Regions from separate parts of the Shewanella sp. 10N.286.45.A1 genome, predicted to be linked through region 1. Evidence: predicted binding sites of a transcription regulator. Region 1 holds the regulator's gene; each other region holds the start of a gene.

Region 1 (5,888 bases):
AGTGGGCACCAGCTTACCTGAACTTGCAGCCTGTATAGCAGGCGTTCTGAAGAAAGAAGATGACTTAGCCATCGGTAATATTGTTGGTTCTAACTTATTTAATATTTTAGCGGTACTTGCACTACCTGGCATCATTGCACCTGGCGCAGTCGATGCCGCAGCAAGTACACGAGATTTCTACATGGTACTTGCAACGAGCAGTGCACTTGCAATACTGATCTTATTGACCGGACGCGCACGGCAATTAAAACCGTGGCACGGCGTCGTACTACTGATTACATTTGTTGCATACCAAGCGTTACTTTTCCTATCTTAAATATGGGTGCAGCAACTAAAGCAGTAAATTAAAGAGAGACCAAGAAATGGTAGATGAACAGCAGTTACGCCAATGGGGCACCAAAGTGATTGATATCGAGAAGCAAGCCCTCGATAACCTTCATCAGTATGTTGATTCGAGTGAATTTGCCCAAGCTTGCCAACTAATATTGCAATGTACGGGTAAAGTTATCGTGATGGGCATGGGTAAATCAGGCCATATCGGTAACAAAATATCAGCGACATTAGCCAGTACGGGAACCCCAGCCTTCTTCGTCCATCCAGGTGAAGCTAGCCATGGTGACTTAGGTGTTTTGAGTGAAAACGATATCGTACTTGCTATTTCAAACTCCGGTGAGTCGAGCGAAATCCTAACTTTAATGCCCGTCATTAAGCGTATGGGACTGCCGATGATATCGGTCACCGGCAAGCCAGATTCAAATATGGCAAAACTCGCACAGCTGCATCTTTGTATTGAAGTACCAGAAGAGGCATGTCCTCTTGGGTTAGCACCAACCTCAAGTACAACAGCCACTTTGGTTATGGGTGATGCATTAGCCGTTGCTTTACTGCAAGCACGTGGCTTTACCAAAGATGATTTTGCCCTTTCTCATCCAGGTGGAAGCTTAGGTCGTAAGCTATTATTAAAAGTCAGCGACGTGATGCACAGCGGTAATGAACTGCCTTTAGTAAAACATGATATTTGCATTACCGACGCGCTTTATGAGATCTCTAAAAAAGGCTTAGGAATGACGGCCATTATTGATGAAGCAAACACCTTAGTCGGGATTTTCACCGATGGCGATCTGCGTCGAGTGATTGATGCTGAGGTAAACTTACGCACTACCTCTATCGCTGATGTGATGAGTAAAGGCTGTGTCACAATTACCGATAATGTTTTGGCGGCAGAAGCATTGAAAGTCATGGAAGAGAAAAATATTAACGGTCTTATCGTCATCAATTCAAAGCAACAACCCGTCGGCGCATTGAACATGCTCGATATGGTTAAAGCAGGAGTTATTTAATATGTCTAAGCAAGGATTTTACGGACCAATCAGTGATGACGTTTGGCAAGCAGCCAGCAAGATCAAACTACTGATCTGTGATGTCGATGGCGTATTTTCAGACGGTTTGGTTTACATGAGCAATGCCGGAGAGGAACTTAAGACTTTCCATACCCGCGACGGTTACGGTGTGCGTTCAGTCCTATCTAGTGGTATCAACGTGGCTATTATTACCGGCCGAAAATCACAAATTGTCACAGACAGAATGACAGCCCTCGGCGTCACTCACATCTACCAAGGCGTCGATAATAAGCTCGATCCTTACCAAGAATTGCTAGCGCTTTACGATGTACGTCCTGATGAAGTCGCCTATATCGGAGATGATATGGTTGATCTTCCCGTTATGAAGGAGGTGGGCCTATCTGTATGCGTAGCTGATGGCCACCCATACGTTAAGCAGCATGCTTTGATGACGACCCACATTAAAGGCGGCCATGGTGCACTGCGCGAATTAACAGATCTACTGCTGCTTAGCCAAGACAAGTTTGAGTCAGCTCATGGGATGAGCATATGAATCGCGTCACCCTAGCGATAATCGCCTTATTTGGTACAGCACTGATCCTCTATTGGCAGGTGCAGTCAAAAAAAGGCGATCAAACGTTAGACGTCGATGCAAGCGAGCGGCCCAATTACATCATCGATGACCTACGCAGCACAGAGTACAATGAAGCAGGGTTTGTAAATAGTAAGGTCACAGCCAAGCATATGGAACACTATGAAGATGCCAGTATGACTTACTTCACAGAGCCAGTGTATTTAATCTATCCCGATGATGGCCAAGCACAATGGCGCTTAAGAGCAACGAAAGGCAGCCATAACAATTTAACCGGTAAGGTCTCATTACAAAACAATGTTATTATTGACTCTATTAGCCCTGAAGAGCCGATTCAAACATTATCGACATCTTATTTAGAGCTAGACTTGGATACCATGATAATGACCTCTGATGAAATTATTCACGTCACCGGCAATGAGTTTGTTATTCAAGGTACAGGTCTTTATGCTGACCTTAATGCTCAAAGTGTAAAACTGATCAGCGAAGTCGAAGGGATCTACGATGCTAAATAAGCTGTTCAAAAAAACCAATATACTCACTCGTACTGTCACACTAATGGCCGAGTAGAAGGAAGTTATGAAATACAATCAATCCATACTTGCAGGTCTATTGTGTCTGCTTAGCATTAGCAGCTATGCCGCTGTCGATGACCTTAAGCAAGAGGTCAAAATTGCCGCTGCAAGCCAAGAAGCTGATATCAAAAACAATCAGGTTATCTTTTTTGGCCCTGTAGAGGTGACTCAAGGCTCAATTAAAATGAAAGCTGATGAATTGCGGGTTTTCTCTAAAGAAGCGAACTCAGGGAAAACCCTAGTCGCTACGGGTAAGCCAGCAACATACACCCAAGTCATGGAAGATGGTCGCCCCGCAACGGCAAGCGCCAAAGAGATCCGTTACGAACTCGCGACCAGAACCTTAACCTTGCTAGGTGATGCTACACTCGAGCAAGAGGGTAGCCAGGTCACAGGTAACCGCATTAAGTACAATATTGGTTTACAGCAACTTATTGCAGAAAGCACCGGCCAAGGCAATGACCGAGTGATTACTATCATTCAGCCTGAAGCCTACCAAGAAGAGACTCCTGAAACCCCAGCGGAACCGATAGAAAAGCAGGAGCAGCAATGATCCAAAAAACGCTAACCGCACGCAACTTAGCTAAGAGTTATAAAAATCGAGCTGTTGTTCAAGACGTGAGTTTAACGGTAAAAACAGGGCAAATTGTCGGTCTATTAGGTCCAAATGGAGCAGGTAAAACTACAACTTTCTATATGGTTGTGGGGTTAGTACAGAGCGACAAGGGGCAGATCTTTATTGATGAAGATGACTTAACCTTAGATCCGATGCACCTTAGGGCTCGAAAAGGTATTGGCTACCTGCCCCAAGAAGCGAGTATTTTTAGAAAACTTTCGGTCCGTGACAACATCATGGCAGTACTGCAGACTCGCAGCGATATTGATAATGAGCAGCGTGAAGCGCAGCTAGAAAGTTTACTTGAAGAGTTTCATATTACTCACATACGAGATAGCCAAGGTATGGCACTATCTGGTGGTGAACGTCGCCGAGTTGAAATTGCACGAGCGCTAGCAGCCAACCCAAAATTTATTTTGCTTGATGAACCTTTTGCAGGTGTCGATCCTATTTCGGTCATCGACATTAAAAAAATCATTGAACAGCTAAAAAGTCGCGGCCTAGGTGTGCTTATTACTGACCACAACGTTCGTGAAACATTAGACGTATGTGAACATGCATATATCGTAAGTCACGGAAATCTCATTGCAGAAGGCACGCCTGCCGAAATCTTAGACAACCAGCAGGTTAGAGCAGTGTACTTAGGTGAACAATTCAGGCTATAGTTAATCAACAACATGAGCGTTTAAAGCGCGACACTAGTTAAGTATACTAATATAATCATAGTGTTGGGCCTTTACGCTCTCTTCGCCAAATTAACGAGCTTCAACGTTTAATTACAGTGTAGGGAATAGCGGTAAGATGAAAGCGTCACTTCAGCTCAAAATGGGTCAGCAGCTAACCATGACTCCACAGTTACAGCAGGCAATCCGCTTACTGCAACTGTCCTCTTTAGAGCTGCAGCAAGAGATCCAGCAAGCATTAGAGTCTAATCCCCTACTAGAATTAGATGAAGAGCAATCTGACGGCGAACCTGTCAGCAACGAAGATCGCACCACCAGCGAATCCGATAACTACTCAGAATCAGATAGCGATAACGATTACAGCGCCAGCGCCGAAGTCGATCCCCAGCAAGATAGCGCCGCAGTAGAAACCTCTGATGCATTAACTCAAGACTCAATGCCAGATGAACTGCCGATGGATACCACCTGGGATGAAGTTTATACCGTCTCATCAAATGCAAGTTCCGGCGGGATGCGTGATGACGATATGCCATTCCAAGGAGAAACCAGCGAAGGCTTGTATGAGCACCTTGAGTGGCAAAAGAACTTAACACCATTTTCTGATAACGACCTGGCTATCGCCACCGCAATTATTGATGCTATTGACGAACGTGGTTACCTCACTCAAAACTGTGAAGACATTCTTGAGGCGATGGGCGATCCAGAGATAGAAATTGATGAAGTTGAAGCCGTGCTCAAACGCGTACAGCATTTCGACCCTATAGGTGTAGCCGCTCGCGACTTAAGCGAATGTCTCTTAATCCAACTGGCTCAATATGCGACGACTACGCCACATATTGATAATGCTCGCCTACTCATCAAAGACTATTTAGATTTGATTGCAGGGCGCGATTTTAGACAGTTAATGCGTAAAACTAAGCTTAAAGAAGATGAGCTACGTGAAGCCATTAGCTTGATCCAAACTCTCAACCCAAGACCAGGGCTGGCAGTCACCCGCAGCAAAGATGAATACGTTATTCCCGATGTCTCTGTGGCCAAAAAGAAAGGCCGCTGGGTGGTTGAGCTAAACCCAGATTACATGCCTAAAATTAATGTTAATCAACATTACGCATCAATGGCCCGCAGCACTAAAAGCCAAGCCGATGGCCAGTTTATCCGCGGTCATTTGCAGGAAGCTAAGTGGTTTATCAAAAGTTTAGAAAGTCGTAATGAAACCTTATTAAAGGTCAGTAACTGCATCGTTAAATTCCAACAAGGCTTCTTTGAATATGGTGATGAAGCCATGAAGCCAATGGTATTAAACGATATTGCAGAAGCTGTTGAGATGCATGAGTCCACCATCTCAAGGGTTACCACTCAAAAGTATATGCATACCCCAAGAGGTATTTTCGAATTAAAGTATTTCTTCTCTAGTCATGTCGGAACCGACGACGGTGGAGAGTGCTCATCTACAGCTATTAGAGCGTTTATTAAGAAGTTAGTCGCTGCTGAAAACCAAAAGAAACCATTAAGCGATAGCAAAATGGCGCAACTTTTGGCAGAACAAGGGATTAAAGTTGCTCGTCGTACTATCGCGAAATACCGTGAAGCAATGCTGATCCCGCCCTCAAACCAACGTAAGAGTTTATAACTCAAAATTAGGCACTTGGAGGAATTTTCTATGCAAATTAACCTTACTGGACATCACATCGAGATCACTGCATCGCTGCGTGGCTATGTAGAAGAAAAGTTTACAAAGCTTGAACGTCATTTCGATCAGATCAATAATGTCCACGTCATTTTGAACGTAGAAAAAATGCAGCAGATTGCCGAGGCAAGAATCCACCTTAAAAAAGGGGAAGTTTTTGCCACTTCGGAAAATGCGGACATGTATGCCGCAATCGACTCCCTGATCGATAAATTAGATCGTCAGGTTATTAAACACAAAGAGAAGCTGACCAAACACTAACGATGGAACTATGTACCATCCTGCAGCCGGAGTGCACCACCTGTGCCACTCCGGGCAGTAAGAAAAAAGTACTGGAATTAATCAGCGACATTGCCGCTGTCCAGTACCCTACTCTATCTTCACAAGAGATATTC
Region 2 (5,888 bases), on a different contig from region 1:
TAAGGATATTCTATCGTTATAAAACACTACCAATATTGGTAGCATTAATAAAAAGGAGTGTGACCATATGTCATACCTAGTAAATGGACATGAAATTACCGTTAACTTTCCAGTAGACTCAATTTCTGTCAACAAATCATCAATCGCCTTTACTGACAGTCAAGGTAAAAATAGACAGACTTTTTCAAAGCGCACTGAAGCGCTTAAATTTATGAAGTGGTTATTGTCTTCAAGTAAGTAAGTGTTAAATCTGTAGTACCGACTTTTCGATACATTTCCTCTCACTCGTATCGATAGTTTGTCTTCATAGGCAAACGAATAGGACTGAAACATATTCAGCTATTTAGTTAACTTCATTTGGTTCAGGCTTTACCTCTGCTCAGGTAAAAAGCCTAACCAAGTGGATACCCACCCCTCAATCTAAAATCACCATAAAACATAAATTATCAACGCACTAGTACCAATGCATTAAGTGGTAGGATACTTACGCTGGTAACGCGGTAACATGGTCGCATTTCCCAATAAACCACCCTGATGTATATAGAGAATATTAACGTCTTCAGTATCAGAGAATAGCTTTTCTACGCACATCCACCCTTTTGGATCATACAACAGTTCAAACTCTATCCCTTGCTCAGCAACTTTTTGCCAAATCTGATAAAACTCTCGATAAAGTTTTCCAAAATGATATTTTTTGTCAGTTTTCACTACTTGGGGGTGAAGCGACGGATCTGATATTAACTCTGAAAATTGCTGAGAAAGATAGTTTTCGTCACCAACACAGGCGCAGGTTTTAACGCAAATAGCGGGGGCATTGAGTGAAAAGTATTCACTCAGAAACACAGCGGTTGTGCCTGTTCCTGAAGGTAGGAACACAGTAAGTTCTGTCAATTGACTTAGTGAATACCAGTCGCTTATCTCTTTAGCCAGTTGATGCACCCCTTCCCTAGCATAAAGGCAGCGCCCACCTTCAGGCACAAACAGTGCTTGGTTGTCAGCAGGAAGTACCACTTGCTCTATATATTCGCGACAACTTCGGTTTTGCCTGTCCACAACAAGCGATAAATCAATAACATTCGCGCCGTTTGCGACGGCCTCCACATAATTGCCCTTTTCAGAATTCAGCACTTGTGCAGCTATATGGTCAGTATAGAAATCAAGCTGCCAGCCGTTGAGTTTTGCAAGAGCGGACATTGAATAGAGAGAATTCGCCACAGGAGAGCCATAACCAACCAGTCGTGAAACACCTGGGAACTCATTATTCAAAAAATAAGCAAATTTTCGCGCTTTATTGCCAGAGAACTCTTTGTGAAGCAGGTCGTCTCTTTTAACAAACACTCGGTTACCGTTAAATTCGATACTATCAATTGGTGTGTTGATGAACACAAGCATTCTCTTTAAACCGTGGGGGGATAATTGTACCCGTAAATAGTGTTAAGTTCAGGAACTAGCAGTCTAATAGGCCACTTTTTAGTGGTTTTGCTTAACAAGCAATCGCAACGACACAAACTAACATAGTTAAAACAACAACTTAAAACATGGCATGATAATGGCATTATTGTAAATTGGGTCATCGAGATTGGTGACTAAATTTTATTTTGAGGGATCTTAAATGGCAGTATTGCGCTTAGTGTTTAACATAGCATGGTTTATTTTAGGCGGCTTTGTAATGGGTCTTGCTTGGTGGTTTGCAGGCTTACTGTGTTTCATCAGTATTATCGGTATCCCTTTCGGCAGAGCCTGTTTCGTCATTGGTGAGATGACATTTTGGCCATTTGGTCAAGACTCTGTTAATCGTCGTTCTCACACGGGCATGGAAGATCTAGGCACTGGCGCATTTGGTACCGTCGGCAATATTGTTTGGTTTTTACTGTTTGGGATCTGGCTTGCCATTGGTCACATTATGCACGCCTTTGCTTGTGCAATCACCATCATCGGGATCCCGTTTGCGCTACAGCATTTAAAACTAGCAATTTTAAGCTTAACTCCTATTGGTCAAACCGTGGTTGCGAAAGCTTAAACCTTTCATCACAACACTGCTTTAAGCTGCGCGATAAGCGCAGCTGAACTATCTAAACTGATATCATGCCCTGCGTCAGTAAATTCAATATGCTGGCATCGATAATGTTCCGCGATTAACTTGCTACATTCAGGCGAGACTAATTTGTCTAATTTGCCACTAAAAACAACAATAGGCTGCTGCAGTGAGTCACAACACCTAAACCGAGCACAAGCCCAAATTTGACGTAGAACATTAAAAAATTCAACTCGATTTTGTAACCTCAGCTCAGTCCAACGCTTAGCGATTGCGTGGTTATCTCCATAACCTTCACTAGACAATTTGAGCGCAGTGGCTTCCAAGCAATCAATCCCGTGATTTCTATTTCGCTTCCTAAATGCAGCTAATACTGCAATTAAACTAAAACGTCTATACCATGGCGAAAGATTGGCGGCACTAGTATTAATGACAACAACTTTACTGACTTTATCTGGCGCTAAGCGTGCCATTTCTAACGCTATCATTCCTCCCATTGATAGCCCTATAATACAGTTATCACTCCCCTCCAATTGCTCCAATAACGCATTGGCATAAGCCGCAATACTTAATGGACTTTTCTCATGACTGAACTCACCGTTGCCTAAACAATCGAGTGCGATAACATCGATATTGAATGCCGTTACCGCTGCAGATAAGGATCCAATAAAATCTTGCCAATGACGTTTGTCACGCATTAAACCGCGCACAAGTATCCACTTAGTTTGGCTAATGTTAGGCACAATATCCATCAGCGCAGAAACCATCGGCTTAAAGCGGCATGATGTTGATTTATTAACATATCTGAACTCATACTCTCCAACTCTCGACTTGCTGCTAAGTCCATTAAAAAATGCATCAAAACGGTATGCTTGCGTAATGCCCTTAACTGTCGGTGTTGCTTTTGTGGATTGAAAAATCCCGCAAAATTAAACATTTGCCTTGGATTTTTCTTTACCCAGCTCCAAGAGCCCATCTCTAATGTTAATGGCAAAAAAGGCTTATCATTTTTTGGCGTTGCAAGGTAATCCCAAATATCACCGTGAGTTCGATAGATTAAGCTTTGAGGTGAAAAACTGTAGTGACGATGATGAGGATAACTTGCTTGATATAACTGCTCTAAATAATGGATCTGTCCTATGTTTTGTATCGGTTTGTTAGAACCCGCAAACGGAAACCAGATGTGGTCGGTCATACCAAAACCTGAATGTGCATCTAAGGATATAAGGCTAGAGGCATTCGCTTTGAGCTGTTCAACATACTGGATCAAAGCTTGCGTTTCTTGCTCTACACCTTTACGCCCCCTATACCAAGGCAAATGAGATGACAGTTTTTGGCCACCAACGAGAAAGGTAACCTTCGTCTCTGCCTCTATAGGAGCATTTCGCATTAAATCCACTCGCTGTCCATTGCAGCGTGTACCATTTTGTAATCCGATAGGGTTAACAATTGGAACAAAAGCGAGTTTAATTTTGCTTAACAACAGCTGTAATTGGCAGTCCCATTCAAGCCTAGATAGAATACTTTCAAGCAACGCCATTATTACTTGAATGCCAATGACCTCGACGCCATGCACGCCTCCAACAAATAATACACAGGGCACGTCAGCTCCCTTTGCCCCCAACTCAACGCTAATAACGGGATAACTATGGTTTTTAAGCTCTACTTTAGCCAAGGTTCTAGCATGCAACTGCGGATAGCGCTCAATCAAGTCCACTAATGTTTGTAACTCAGTAGGCAATGTTTCCATGATTTAATAGCGAAGTGATTAAGGTCAAGAGAACAAAATAAGCGACTAATAAGACAGAGTAAGGTCAAGCAGATGACAAAGCTATTGCGGCATGTTCTGTTTTAGTATTTTATCCACATCGATTTTAGCCAAACCTTGATTAAAAAGATCGCGCCACTTCTTACCTTCTTCATTATTTTTAAAGGCAATATAAAGCTCTTTGTGGGTCAAAATATGTTTATTCAACTGTACTCGACTAGCAACAGGCTTCATATCAGGTTGTGCAAGTAAATAACCCAAAACATAGGTATCGATAACTGCAGCATCTATGCGCCCTGAAACTACTTTTTTAATATTATGGATATCTGAAGCGACCGCTTCAGCTGGCTGTACACCTTGGGCAATCATATTATCGAGTTGTTCAGTGTTAACGTACCCTTGGACTATGCCAATAGTGTATTGATTAAGGTCACTCTGATTTGACCAGCTAATAGGGTGACGCTTTTGCTCAACCAACCCCAAAGGGCTACTCCCCATCGAATTTGAAAAGACGAATTTTTCTGTTGGGTAAGCATATTCAGGTAAATATCCGGAATATTTTGAATCATCTCTTGATGCCATTCGCACAGCACGGCTCCAAGGATAGAAATCGACCTGAACCTTATGCCCAACAGCTTCTAATGCCGCACGAGCTATCGCAATACTTGCCCCCTCATTCTTCAACTGACTGCCAGCGTAGGGTGGCCAATGCAAAGAGGTTAAATACAGTGTGTCCCCATAACTAAACGATGATGTGCTGCTTAGCAGCAAAAGCAGCGTAATCCATAGGTATTTGCCGACCACATCAGTAATCCTTTGAATATAGTTAAAAATATAACCACGCATATTGAATATTAAGCCTCCTTTACCTTCTGCCTCGCAGCATTAACATGCACTACCTATCAAAGATTCTAGTCAATCATAGCGATATCACCAAGGTTAGCGTTGCAAACACCTTAATCACTCAATATAGAACAATGCAATATTGCAATGCCAAAAACTTATACTTGGTTAATATTAAAGACAGAAATTGTTACAGTTGCTTTTACCTTTCAAAGCAGATCAGGCATATACTCAATGAGTACAATTAACGTACGAATGCTCAGGTGCAAGTTTTACAACTAATGTAAAACAAGGAGAATGGAATGCTAAAGAAAACACTTATTACTGTCGTAGGGGGATTACTGACACTAACAGGTGCAGCCCTCATAATATTGCCAGGTCCAGCTTGGATATTGCTACCGATAGGTTTAGCAGTGTTAAGCTTAGAATACACTTGGGCGCGGTATTGGCTCAAAAAAAGTCAAAACCACATGAGCAATACCGCTCGCTGGCTTGATAGGAAGATTTTACTACGCAGATTGAAACGATAATAATCAGTGTGTTATCTCACTGTTTTATGCGTAATAGACTCTAAGCACAAACGTGACACTCTACAACTGAGGCTTATTTACCCTAGCAAGCTAAATTGATTTCTACTGCGACTAAGATCCCATTAAATTAATCCAATCTAGCGATAGTCCCAATCGATTCATATAGTTATCTTGAATAAAAATAATCACTTAATATAGCCCCAACAAATAACCATACTCAATGTAAGCTTATAGGGGCGCCCATGACCAAATTATCAATTCTTACTATCGCCATGACTACTGTTTTTTCTGCTACTGTATTTGCTGCAAGCGAACCTATCGAGATAATACCCGCAGCAGTAATCACCAACCCTGAAAAAGTAGAGCTCGGTAAAATGCTATTTTTCGAACCTAGACTATCGAAGTCAGGTTTTATCTCTTGTAACTCTTGCCACAACTTGTCACTTGGCGGCGTCGATGCTTTGCCAACGTCAATAGGACATAACTGGCAACAAGGGCCTATTAACTCCCCTACCGTACTAAACGCTGAATATGGATTGGCACAATTTTGGGATGGTCGAGCAAAAGATCTTAAAGAGCAAGCCGGTGGTCCTATCGCTAACCCTAAAGAGATGGGCTTTAGCCACGAACTGGCAGTAGATACTATTCGTTCAATGCCTGCTTATCAGGCGCGATTTGCGAGCGTTTACCACAACGATGGTATTACGATTGA
Region 3 (5,888 bases), on a different contig from region 1:
ATTAGCGATAATCAAATCTTAGGTGCAACGGTATCTTTTAACCAAGATTTCAATAGTGCATTTTCATAGCGATTTGGCCTGCTATTGGTCTTGTTGATTGAGTACATAAAGTTTAAGTCTGTGAGCTTCTCATCGCCCGCAATGATCACTTGTTCACCTTCAGTGACTTTATAACTAAAGGTGATGCGCGGTGGATAGAGATCTTTAACGACTCGAAGATCATTTGTCGTCGCCCCAAATGTAGGCCTAACATCACCAGCTAAATCTAGATCAGTTACCACCATTTCTAGCTTTTGATTTGGCTTTAGAATTTTAGCCGCTTCTTTGTTTAGGTTTTTAGTCAGCTCCTTAAAAGTTCGAGCTTCAAAGCGAGATTGAATATCACCGCTCGACTTAACATCGCGAAAGCTTTTAGGATCTTGCCACTCTACTTTAACAATACCATCTTCAGTAATCGGGTTTTCTACGGCTTCATCTGCTGCCATTACCGATGTAGTTACCACTGAACCTGATAACATTAATCCTGCAACGAGTAAGTATTTTAAATTCATATATTGGCTCCACAGTTAAACAAAGGGTATGTTCTATTTCTCAAGTATAAGCGCCTTTAGCTGAATCACAGCTTAATATGAAACGTCTAATATTAAGCCAGTCTTATATTAGTAGACCACACTATATATCGATTTGTTGCATCAATCTGTATCAGTTCACGATTAGACAAATTGGGGATAATACCTGTTTGCATTCTCAAGCCTAAATATTATCCTGTCAGTAACAGCTCATAATCTATATCAATTGGATTTTTTCATGCAAAAGTTTGCTCAAGTCATTTTAGTGATCGCTATTTTTTCTGCCCTCGTCTGGGCTATCGTCAGTATCAATGAGTCAGAACAGAGCTCCTCTTATGAGACTTGGTCCTCTTTCGTATATAAGAGTGGCTATAATTCGGGAGGATACGATAAAAAAGACAACTTTGATGATTACTCTAGCTGTAAGGCATTCTCTCAACAGCAATCTAAAAAACTGAATAATGCAACTTGGGAGTGTGGCCTTAATTGTACTTTTGATTCAATGCGCCAGGGATTTCATTGTGAAACAATGACTAATGACTAACGAATAAAAATGTTAACGTAATTGATGTCCCACAATCTCTAATCGTAACAATTATCAATTACTAACAGAAAACAAATAAATATTTAAGCAGCTGTTTTTATTCTCATTTGCACACTCCAAGTATTAAACAACCCTCTGCTCACTTTTCGTTCAGCTTTGGTACATGAAGTATTCGATAACATACGTATCAAGCAAACGCATCCCCAGAGGAAAACCTCTTAGCTCAGTCGCAATATGCACAAGTTAAGAGAAAGCAGTTCCTATACTGGTCACTAATTAATACTTGGAGTCAAATATGAACTACTCAAACATTACAAAACTACCGTTTTCAGGTCGTCTAGCATTTATCGCTGCAATACTGTTCTCATTCAGCTTCATTGGTCAAGCGAACGCCAACGACTTTACTCCAGTCGAACAAGCTGCAGTCGACGGACACTTTGAAATCCTGGCAGAACAGCAAGCTCAATCAGACCAAGAGCTAGAGAGTAAACTTCAAGCAGAGTTTGACGAGCAGGTAAATGACTCAGAAGAGGAGTTTATGGAGCTAACGTGTGAAGCGCACGGTTATGACTTCGACAGTGAAATTAGCGCTTGTACCGACTAAGTATCGTGATACAAAAAAACGAGGCCTTACCTCGTTTTTTTGTCTCTGACTACCGTCTTAAAACGGAAAAGCGGCACTCAATAATGGATAAGTAGCCTTGAGCTGTTTTTTCTTATGAGAGAATTTCTTACCTGCTGGTGACGCCTGGCCTGATGGCACATAGGGAAGTTCATCATCGGCGCGTTCTTCATAGATCTGACCGGCGATCAAATCATATTCATCTAAAAATGGGTAAGCATAGCCATCTTTCTCTGGCCACTCCGTCAAATGCCCAAGCTCATCGGGTGACTCTACAACTTTGTCGTACCAGTCCTTACCTAGAGAGATCAGAAAGCACCTAAACTCAGCAAAGGCATATTCTGAATCGCAACCAGTGATAATGTAAGCTGCACCCCAAACAGCCCAAGAATAACTGCGGCGCATCTGCTGACCGAAGATTTTATCAAAATCACGCAACTCTTCGTTACTTAAAAGTGCCAACTTCTGCTTCAATACTTCAGCTAAATCGGTTTGATTTTGCGAGGGAGAAGTTCGGCTAACCAGCTCCCAAAACTGTGACTCTGTCATTGTGCTCTCTAAAAATGCGGTGGCTATAGCGCTATTCTAGCGTAATCCTCGACAAAAGAGTTAGCTCTGCCATTAAAACTACAAGGATCCCCACTAGACTCACTGCGTTGATTTTTTTACACTCACAGCGGTCTACACATAACCGCTTTATACAACAAAGTTAGGAAGCCAATGAAGAAGCCTCACCCCATGCTGGCAGTGTTAATGTTTATCTATGTCCTGCTAGCTTTTGCCGCTCTATGGCGCACCGCGACAACCCAATCCTATGACCTGTTCACTTTAGGCGTTTTCCCAGTGCTATACGGGCTTATAATGCGCCGCTATTGGGCTGCTGTAGTACTCAAAATATATTTGGTAATTCAGACTGTAGCACTATTAGCATTAGCCACTGCAGCCGTTATTGCTTACCAAATTACTCCAGAAGATGTAAAAGTGATTTTTCAAGGGCGTGATATTCCTATTAGCGCGATAGTTATCTCAGCATTGGTTGCTATGAGCTTCCAATATTGGATTGCCTTTAGCCAGAAGACGAAAGATTATTTAAAACAAGAAGAATAAGTTTCAATTTAACAAGGATTACTGTCGCATTATAATGCGGTGGATAGCCATAGAACTAGGGTCTGTTGACCTTTCGAGCTCAGTTTTCGTTCGATTCTTTACCGTAAAGAATAATGCTTCTAGTGCTAGGCTTGAGCGATAACGCATAGCCAGCTAAGTGAAGAGCTCATAACGCATTCTAGTCATAAAAGAATAGAAGCAATGAAACGAATCCAAAGGACAGCATTTCTTGGCCATTTTTTCTACGTTAAAGACTATTTGTGGAGAATGACTACACTACATAGCCTCTACCTTGCCAAAATGGCCAATAAATTGCTGTAAAAACAACCATGAAAGATCAACAGCCCCTAATAATAACGATAAGTGGTAAAGCTAAATATGAGCGATTTACAACCCAGTGAACTGTCGATACTGCTCGTTGAGCCTTCTGATACTCAGCGAAAAATCATTGCAAACCGATTAGAGCAAGAGGGTGTCAAACAGATCCAAACTGCTACAAATCTTGAGCAGGCACTTGATATAATTAAACGCCACCAACCGGATCTCATTGCCAGCGCAATGCACTTTGAAGATGGTACAGCCCTAGAGCTGCTAAAAACGCTCAAGTCGACAGAGCAATTTAGTGATATTCAGTTCATGTTAGTCTCTAGCGAGTGCCGCAAAGAGCAACTAGAAAGCTATCGGCAATCTGGCGTAGTCGCCATACTGCCAAAGCCATTTACTTCGAGCCATCTTGGAAAAGCACTCAACGCAACGATTGATCTACTCAGCCACGATGAATTAGATCTGACGCATTTCGATGTACAAGATCTACGAGTACTGGTGGTTGATGACAGCAAAATGGCAAGAAATGTCATTAAACGTACAATTACCAATCTTGGTTTACGTATGATTACCGAAGCCCAAGACGGCCAAGAAGCGATTGAGATCATGCAACAGCAGATGTTTGATCTAGTGATCACCGATTACAATATGCCCAGTGTTGATGGATTGGCACTAACACAATTTATTCGCAACGATAGCGAGCAATCTCATATTCCTATTCTGATGGTGTCATCAGAAGCCAATGACACCCACTTAAGTAACGTGTCACAAGCAGGAGTCAATGCGCTATGTGACAAACCGTTTGAGCCTCAAGTGGTCAAACAAATCCTGTTTCAACTGCTCGAAGAGTAGAAAAATTGAGAAATCGTTCCTATTTTTGACTTTAAAGGCTATTTCATAGGCTTAAAGCGCTTTTCAAATGCAAAAGCTTGTGGCATGTTAGATAGCGCTACTAACAAATAAATCTACGGAAAGAAGAGACGATTCAAATGAATAAGACTGAACTTGTTGCAAAAATGGCTGAATCTGCGGAATTAACGAAAGCTGAAGCCGCACGTGCATTAAAATCTTTTGAAGAAACTGTTGCAGAAGCGATGAAGAATGGAGAGAAAATCTCTATTGTTGGTTTTGGCTCTTTTGAAACTTCAGAGCGTGCAGCTCGCACAGGTCGTAACCCACAGACAGGTAAAGAGATCCAGATCCCAGCGGCTACAATACCTAAGTTTAAAGCGGGTAAAACGCTTAAAGATAGCGTTAACTAATCACAATCTCTGTGATTAATATAAAACCTCCTCTAAGGAGGTTTTTTTATGCCTGCAGAAACCTATCTTCCGCTTCAATATTGCACTAAACCAGTGCCTCTTGCCCTAAATTGACTCAAAATAGACACTTCGTAACCAATAAAACTCCCTAAAGCAATGTTTTATAATATGAAATTTTCTGGCTTGGTCCTTGCTTTATCCTCTATGACAATGACAAAAATGATAATCCTAGGGGAAGAGAATGAACAAGCTATTATTTGGTACTGCAGTTATCACCACAACTTTACTACTGAGTACTTCAGCACATGCTGCGGTCGAAGCCAACATTGGAGCGACATCTAACTATTTGTGGCGCGGTATAACTCAAACAGATGATGCTGTCGCGGTGCAAGGCGGAGTCGATTACAGCCATGATGCCGGCTTCTATGCTGGTACTTGGGCTTCTAATGTCGACTTTGGCAATGAAACCAGCTATGAAATTGATTTTTATGCAGGGTTTGCTGGCAGTATTGGTGATGAGTTTGGTTACGACATTAGTTATCTTTACTACGCATATCCAGATGCTAATGACAGCGTTGATTTCGGTGAAGTGACGCTAGCAGCCAGTTGGAAATGGATTGCTGTAAGCTATGCCCATGTAGTTAATGCAGGAAGTGATGTCACTGGCGTTCCAGCACTTGATGAGAAAGATATGGGTTACCTGCAAACAACCTTAACTTTCCCTCTATCTGATTCCCTTTCAATTGCCGCTCATTACGGTTACTCAACGGGTGATGTGGTAACGGCTTGGTATGGTACAGATAACTATGCTGACTATTCACTTTCACTAAGCAAAGATACAGATTTTGGTACTGTCTCTTTTATGGTGAGTGATACTGATCTTGAAGACGATGATGCAAAAGTTCTGCTCGGTTACAGCTACAGCTTCGATCTCTAATCACTAGATTAACTATAAGCAAGCGATCTGCACAGGGTGTTTTTGACAAACGAGTGCAAAGTGAATGCATGATGCAGTGGGCTCCCATTGCATTTTCATTCAATGCATAATCAGCTCAGGCGATCCAAAGCGCCCTCCTAGCTCGCGATCTTAGCGGTAAACTTAACCAAATCAATCCGAGGTTATATCTAAAGCAACCCAATATAACGTTATTTAATTTCACTAAAATTCGCATTAAGTAGTATTTCAAACCATTGGCTTGAGCAAACTGTAATTTTGTTATACAGATCGCATATTTTTATTTAATTGCCTGCTAAATTCCTTCTTAAGCGCTCACTAATGTGGCGGTAAACTCCGCTAAAATGAGCACGATAAAATCTGTTATTAACCTATAAGTATCAATAACATTTTCATTATTTGGCAATATAAAATGCCAAGAAGATGGATACTTCTTAAAGAGGAATTCGTGATGGCTCAGATACTAGATTTTGTGCCCAACGATGCAGAAATTGAAGCGTTAACA
Region 4 (5,888 bases), on a different contig from region 1:
TGGCATTGAGCCAAGACAGTTCATAGCCGGTCCAAATATCACAGCCATGAAACGGCAAATCATTGGTAAGTCCAATTGCATCACGGTTCAGTTTGCGCGGCACGCCCTGTAGTAAAGAAGCATCATACAGCTCTTGGTAGCCAGTCGACTTGCCTAATGTTAGTTGTGAAAGTTCGGCTGCGTCACTATAGGGATCATGATGTTTTGTCATCAATACGGTTTCCATGTCAAAATAGACCCTTATTATAACTGATTTTGGGATCGGCTTAAGTGTCTTCTTTACCTGCTCTGGATATTTTTTTAAACGACTATCAACAAGCTTACCTTGATGCATTAGGTGAGCACCCTAGATATTACGCCCAGCAGCAACCGTCTGAGTGCATTGTGGGTGACGTTGACGTTGAAACAGAAGAGGCGCTGCAATGGAACAGCGTTGTTCGAGTTGATGCAGGACGATTTGATAATGTTGAGCATGCGCTAGAGTTGTCTTTACATGATGATATAAATGGCTTTTATGGTTCTCACTTTGCTGCATCACTGATGTTTGATTCACAATGGGGGACTGGAGAGCTATTGCAAGCATGGAGCCAAAGTGATTTTGAGCATCTGCAGCAAAATATGATTGGTCATCTAATGATGAAAAAGAAGCTTAAACAGGAGCCTACTTGGTTTATTGGTGTATTTGATGATGAAGACAAGATGATCACGGTAAACAATGCTGATGGCAGCGTTTGGGTAGAAATTGCCGGTCAAGTACAAAGTCTTAAGTTAGCGGACTCTTTAAACAGCTTTATCAGCAAGATCAGCCCGCGTGTTACGCCACCGGTTAAATTGGTCGAGGAAGTAATCCCCGCCTATGATCATCCGGGGATCTGGCAGCGAATGAAGATTATGTGGCGTAATTTGCTGGGTAAGTAATCCCTTGCTTCATTAAAAAGCCTGGGTAATGGGCATACTCAGGCTTTTTATTGAATGTTATTACAGATGATCCCAAGAGATATTCGATACGATACGGCATGTGTCGCAGCGAAAATGAAACATATCTAGTAATGGCTCATCAAGCAGCCATTGATTACTGCCACACTTTGGGCAACAGCGCTTTTTCTCATTGGCGAGGCTTTCACCGCCCACGCGATAGAGATAATAGTAAGTTGGGATCTTGGTTAGATACTCGACTCTGCCGCGCAGATCCCAGCCTCGTCTAAACAGATCGCTCTGATGACTTGTTAACTCTTCCAATGCGGCGAATTCTGCCTTTGTCGCAGCTGCCATCTGTAATTCATCACATGCTTGCCATTCGGTCTGCCAGCGGATCATGCGTTTATGATCGCCATTGGCAGTAGCTGGTATTTGATAAAGTGGTATAGGCTGCAGTGTATCGCCATTTCTCAGCGGTGAGCACATATGCACATAACTGGTATAAAGTAGCTGCCAGCTTGGTGTTTCTTGGCTAGAAACCTCCGAGTTAATATCCTGACCAATATACTTTTCTCGTGGGGCAAGCAGTTTAGCGTCTGTCAGTTCGGAGAGCGTCTTTTCAACCCATGGACTGTTAAAACGCTTGGCAAGGCTGCTTTTCTCTGGGGTTAATAAGCGAGCTTTAAATTCACCGTCATTAAAGGCAACCGCAAATTCACGACCAAGTATTTGACCATTTGCTCGGTAAGCCTCTAGTAACCCATTAATCGCTTTTTCTGCTGCTGTAATGGTGGTGTTGTCGAAACATTCAAATCTTAATTCAATGACGTGCATTGTCTTTATTTCTCACAGGTTTTTTTGGCAGCCGATTCAAGTATGGTCAATCTTTGCATTACAGCTTTAAGCTCAGTTTTAAGTAGCACAAGCTCTTGCTCCAATTTTTCCACTCTACGTTGATCGTCAGTAGATTGCTGCTGCAGATTTTCTTGTGCGCTAGCATTGATTTGCGCGGTTGTTTTGATACTGGCTTTATCAGCATCACTCATCGACTTGTATTGTTGTAGACCCTGGATCAAGATTGGCATTGCCACGCTGATCCCTAATTTGGTTTTAATTAACGCAAGAGTAGGGTTTTTACCTTCTTTGCTAAGCTGTTTTGCGGCGCAGAGTACTTGGTCTAGTGGACTCATCGTTGGTTAAATTCCTTACTCTTAATAGTCTATTTAGTAAAAAGGGTTTACTTAAATCAGTTAAGCTCCATAAAAACAATAACTTAATTATTGGCATGCAGTTTGCTTTATCAAAGTTTATAAAATCAAAATAAATACAGGAAGTTAATGTGAGAAAAAATTTATTAAGTTTAGCGTTTTTTGGGATTGCAAGCATAGGGCTAACTGGCTGCGTGATCAATGTTGGTGATGGTGAATCAGATTGGGATAGCAATGGTTCTTGGCAGAAAACACAAGAAACTAACCGTGGCAATCTCGCTAAGGTTGCTTTGGGAATGTCTAAAGATCAAGTGACGACGCTTATGGGCACTGCCGATTTTAATGAAGCCTATGTCCAACAAGATAAAGAAGTGCATGTGTTGTTTTACCGAACTCAACGTTTAAAAGGCGACGGTAAAACGACTAAAGACGAATGTACTCCTGTCGTCATTAGTAATAACGCAGTCGTCGGCTGGGGTGAGATGGCTTACAGCAAAATTTAAGCGTTACCCCCGCCAAATTACTTTCTTAATAGGGTGTCCAGATGGTCAATAACATCAGACCACTGGGCATCTTCTGCTAATGCTTCTGCCAAAAAATGTCGTTGTGATTCGCTCCAAAAAACAGCTTGTTGAATAAGCTGCCCCTCTGGTAATTGATGCTTTCTAACAAATCCCTCAATGGAATTAGCATCACTTTGCAAACCTAATTGTTGAAATAGATGTTTGAGATCTCCCTGGGTGGTATCCATGCCGTTATCTCCGTTGAAAAGTGCTTGGCTATAGTATGGCTCAAACCTCATATATCTGCTGTTTCAAACCGGTTCAATTGTTTTAGCTAGGGCGGGGCGATCTTTGACGGTTGTTTTTGCGCCAGTTTATTGGTTATTTTAACAAGGTGTAGGCTATGTGGTTTTGCATTCTCTAAAGCAAGAAAATAGCCAGGAAGTGCGGCTCTTAAGGCTCGCTTCAACACTCTTATCACTGCGCGACGAGCTTCTTACTTAGCGAGCGGTGCAGCATCGCTCAAGCCTTGCCCTAAAAGCATTGAATACGAACAAAATCCTAGCCCGAAAGGTCAACCGCCCTAGTCACTGTTTTATCATGAAAAGCTAAAGTATTAGCGTTAAAGAGTGGCTGTTAATGTTTGCTTTGATTAATAATTGCACTTTTCGTAAAGCTTGATACATTGGTATTGTGTGATCTCGATCTAGGAAAATAACAATGGAAAATCAAGCCATGGAAGAGTGCCGTGCTGTATATCTAACAGCTGAAGATTTAAGAGTCGCCGCTTCTATTCTTTATAATGCATATCACGATGACCCTTTCTTTATGGATGCTCTGTATCGCAATGATACTGCTCAGTATGAGCAAAAATTGCGCGGTGCAATTCGTGAAGAGTTAAATGAACTGTGGCAACAAGAGCAGGGATTGATAGGTATATTTTCAGATGAACGACTCATTGGAGTCGCCTGCATTGCGACTCAACAAGTACCACTTGGAGAAGCGCGTTACTGGCATTGGCGTTTAAAAATGCTGATTAGTGCTGGCTGGCAATCAACTCAAGCTTGGATCAAAAAAGAGCATCAGATAGTCGAAAGCTTACCAAATGCTAATTGTGGGATAATTCAATTTATTGCTGTTTCAACTAATGAACAGGGGAAAGGGTATGGCAGCCAGCTTGTTAAAACGGTACTAAGTTGGTGTGATGAGCAACCGCATCTTGATGGTGTGGGTGTATTTGTTAGTGATGCTGGCCATAATAAGTTATTCGCCAACCACGGCTTTGCAAAACTAGAGGAGCTAGAGATAGGCAACGTAGCTGGAGAGTTGATGTTCTATCGAGGCCAAAACAATGAGTAAGCGGTTTAATAGTTTTGCTGAGTTTTATCCATTCTATCTTTCGCAGCATCAAAATAATATTTGCCGAACTCTGCATTATGTCGGTAGTTCTCTGATTATTTTAATGCTGGCGATTATCCTCTACTCAGGCCAATGGCTGCTACTTTTGTCGCTTCCTGTTATAGGTTATGGATTCGCCTGGCTCGGGCATTTTGTATTTGAAAAAAATAGGCCTGCGACATTTGAGTACCCTTTGTATAGCTTACTGGCTGATTGGGTTATGTATTTTGCTGCTATCCGTAGAAAAATTAAACTGTGATCTCCGTTTAGTTTCTCATTGTTGTAAGAGATCTCTTACTTTACTGTGGGAAATCCTATGAAATTAATGTTGATACAACCCCTTATATCTAGTTTACTACTTTTAAATCAATCGATTACCATAAAAACCATTTGCTGCAATAATGTTACAGCTTTGAGAGGGAATAGCGAAAGAGCCTTTTTCGCTTAATCGATAGATATACTTAGCTTAAGAAATCGCGAGAGACAACGCTGTGACTTTACTCGGTATAAGCTGCGGTTTGCGTGTCGATTGTTAGATTTGGTTATATCAGTCAATAAGTATGTTAAGCCACTAACTTAAGGATAAGTTAGTTTAATATTGGTGATGCTTGATTAGTTGTCGCCTTTGTAGGGCTTGATTATTAACCATATACTTATTAACAAGTTAGGAATTTGCAGGAAGCAACCAGGACAACCTCAGGATGAGGAATTTAGCTTAGGATAAGCTGATAAATGGATTTTGTACCATGTGTACAAGGATATAAATGGACTTACAAGGAAGATGCAGGACGCACGTTAAGCAAGGATGATGCAGGGAGCACATATATAGCGGGAAAGCTAAAAGAAGCTAGATCTGGGCGCACCGAAAGGTGCGCCCTTTCTTTTAGCTAAATATATCGTTTGATGATTTGCTCGATTACATGTAAGAGATCTCTTACAGCTTCGTGCGAAATAAGGGCTTTAAGTTGCCGTTATTTAGCATGAATAATGTAAATTAACATATTAATCATGCGCTTAGTGTTTTTTGCTGGTGTATATCTAATGTGAACGAATGTTAAATCATCGATCTTTAGCTAACATTTGTTTGATTTTGACTTATTATTTGATTGTGCAAGGACGCATGTGGAAAGGATTCACAGATTAGGAAGATCTAAAAAGTGACGAAGGATTCGCACTTAATATGGATAACTATCATGGACGGGGCTTTCAAGGATTGATTGCCATAACGACCAAGGAGCGGTTAAACAATCCAGGATGGAAGGTTTACTACCTCGGAAGGTAGGATGCTACGGATAGTTAATGAATGGACTCTCAAGGATGATGTTGGACACGCTCAGGATGAGCAAGCTTAGTAAATGGATTACTAAGAAACAGGGATGAGTACCGTAAGGTACAAGGAAAAATGGATACATGGATAGGCAGGGAGCCAAGTTACGCATGGATGGTGCAAGGAGCATTAAAATAGCAGGATGAGCTTACAAAGAAATAGCGAAGGCGCGTGTCCTCTGGGGCCGCGCTTTTTCTTTGGCTATATTTCAATAATCGACGCTGGATTTACCCTTTACCCTTTATCCATCAATCGAGTGCTATTCAGCTGCATTGAGCTTTTGCAAGTCGCCGTGAATATATTCCTATAGGCTCTGCTAAATCATCCATGATTTAGAAGCTTGCGCAGCCTAACTCAGATGAATAACGAGCAAACTCATTTTAATGATTAACTTTTTTTTGGACAAAAGTTTGTTTGTGCTTAAAGCACTTCTGCATCTAAAAGCCAAACCAATCAAACTTCGTTTGATATAAGATCGTGGCGCTTCGCCCAGTCTTGCAACAAAGAGTCGAGCCAAGGGGGAAAGCGCTTGTC

What was found. Region 1 encodes sigma-54, which starts transcription at its own class of promoters, with help from an activator protein. Its sites were predicted from a motif close to GTTGGCACGNNNNTNGNNT; they were not measured.
Region 2: AB4238_RS18330 (YccF domain-containing protein) is a predicted target of sigma-54. The motif match lies at 1,538-1,556, and genes of this name have one in related genera.
Region 3: AB4238_RS09230 (TorF family putative porin) is a predicted target of sigma-54. The motif match lies at 4,606-4,624, and genes of this name have one in related genera.
Region 4: AB4238_RS17510 (DUF3192 domain-containing protein) is a predicted target of sigma-54. The motif match lies at 2,198-2,216, and genes of this name have one in related genera.

What each region holds. Positions count from the first base shown of each region.
Region 1 covers NZ_JBFRMK010000044.1:8,209-14,096, reverse strand. The annotation lists gene AB4238_RS03965 (calcium/sodium antiporter) at 1-316, shown strand, start outside; gene AB4238_RS03960 (KpsF/GutQ family sugar-phosphate isomerase) at 363-1,340, shown strand; gene kdsC (3-deoxy-manno-octulosonate-8-phosphatase KdsC) at 1,342-1,893, shown strand; gene lptC (LPS export ABC transporter periplasmic protein LptC) at 1,890-2,447, shown strand; gene lptA (lipopolysaccharide transport periplasmic protein LptA) at 2,512-3,060, shown strand; gene lptB (LPS export ABC transporter ATP-binding protein) at 3,057-3,788, shown strand; gene AB4238_RS03935 (RNA polymerase factor sigma-54) at 3,925-5,436, shown strand; gene hpf (ribosome hibernation promoting factor) at 5,467-5,754, shown strand; gene ptsN (PTS IIA-like nitrogen regulatory protein PtsN) at 5,757-5,888, shown strand, end outside.
Region 2 covers NZ_JBFRMK010000274.1:2,231-8,118, forward strand. The annotation lists gene AB4238_RS18320 (hypothetical protein) at 68-241, shown strand; gene AB4238_RS18325 (1-aminocyclopropane-1-carboxylate deaminase/D-cysteine desulfhydrase) at 469-1,392, opposite strand; gene AB4238_RS18330 (YccF domain-containing protein) at 1,613-2,020, shown strand; gene AB4238_RS18335 (alpha/beta fold hydrolase) at 2,029-2,787, opposite strand; gene AB4238_RS18340 (M14 family zinc carboxypeptidase) at 2,787-3,785, opposite strand; gene AB4238_RS18345 (substrate-binding periplasmic protein) at 3,867-4,649, opposite strand; gene AB4238_RS18350 (PGPGW domain-containing protein) at 4,949-5,176, shown strand; gene AB4238_RS18355 (cytochrome-c peroxidase) at 5,449-5,888, shown strand, end outside.
Region 3 covers NZ_JBFRMK010000106.1:1,985-7,872, reverse strand. The annotation lists gene AB4238_RS09265 (DUF3016 domain-containing protein) at 12-551, opposite strand; gene AB4238_RS09260 (hypothetical protein) at 808-1,113, shown strand; gene AB4238_RS09255 (hypothetical protein) at 1,409-1,717, shown strand; gene AB4238_RS09250 (DUF4240 domain-containing protein) at 1,775-2,284, opposite strand; gene AB4238_RS09245 (hypothetical protein) at 2,456-2,842, shown strand; gene AB4238_RS09240 (response regulator) at 3,221-4,018, shown strand; gene AB4238_RS09235 (HU family DNA-binding protein) at 4,156-4,428, shown strand; gene AB4238_RS09230 (TorF family putative porin) at 4,670-5,365, shown strand; gene AB4238_RS09225 (hypothetical protein) at 5,835-5,888, shown strand, end outside.
Region 4 covers NZ_JBFRMK010000254.1:22,282-28,169, forward strand. The annotation lists gene queF (NADPH-dependent 7-cyano-7-deazaguanine reductase QueF) at 1-211, opposite strand, end outside; gene syd (SecY-interacting protein) at 271-918, shown strand; gene AB4238_RS17500 (Zn-ribbon-containing protein) at 979-1,752, opposite strand; gene AB4238_RS17505 (hypothetical protein) at 1,758-2,108, opposite strand; gene AB4238_RS17510 (DUF3192 domain-containing protein) at 2,258-2,629, shown strand; gene AB4238_RS17515 (DUF2789 domain-containing protein) at 2,647-2,877, opposite strand; gene AB4238_RS17520 (GNAT family N-acetyltransferase) at 3,350-3,988, shown strand; gene AB4238_RS17525 (Mpo1-like protein) at 3,981-4,286, shown strand.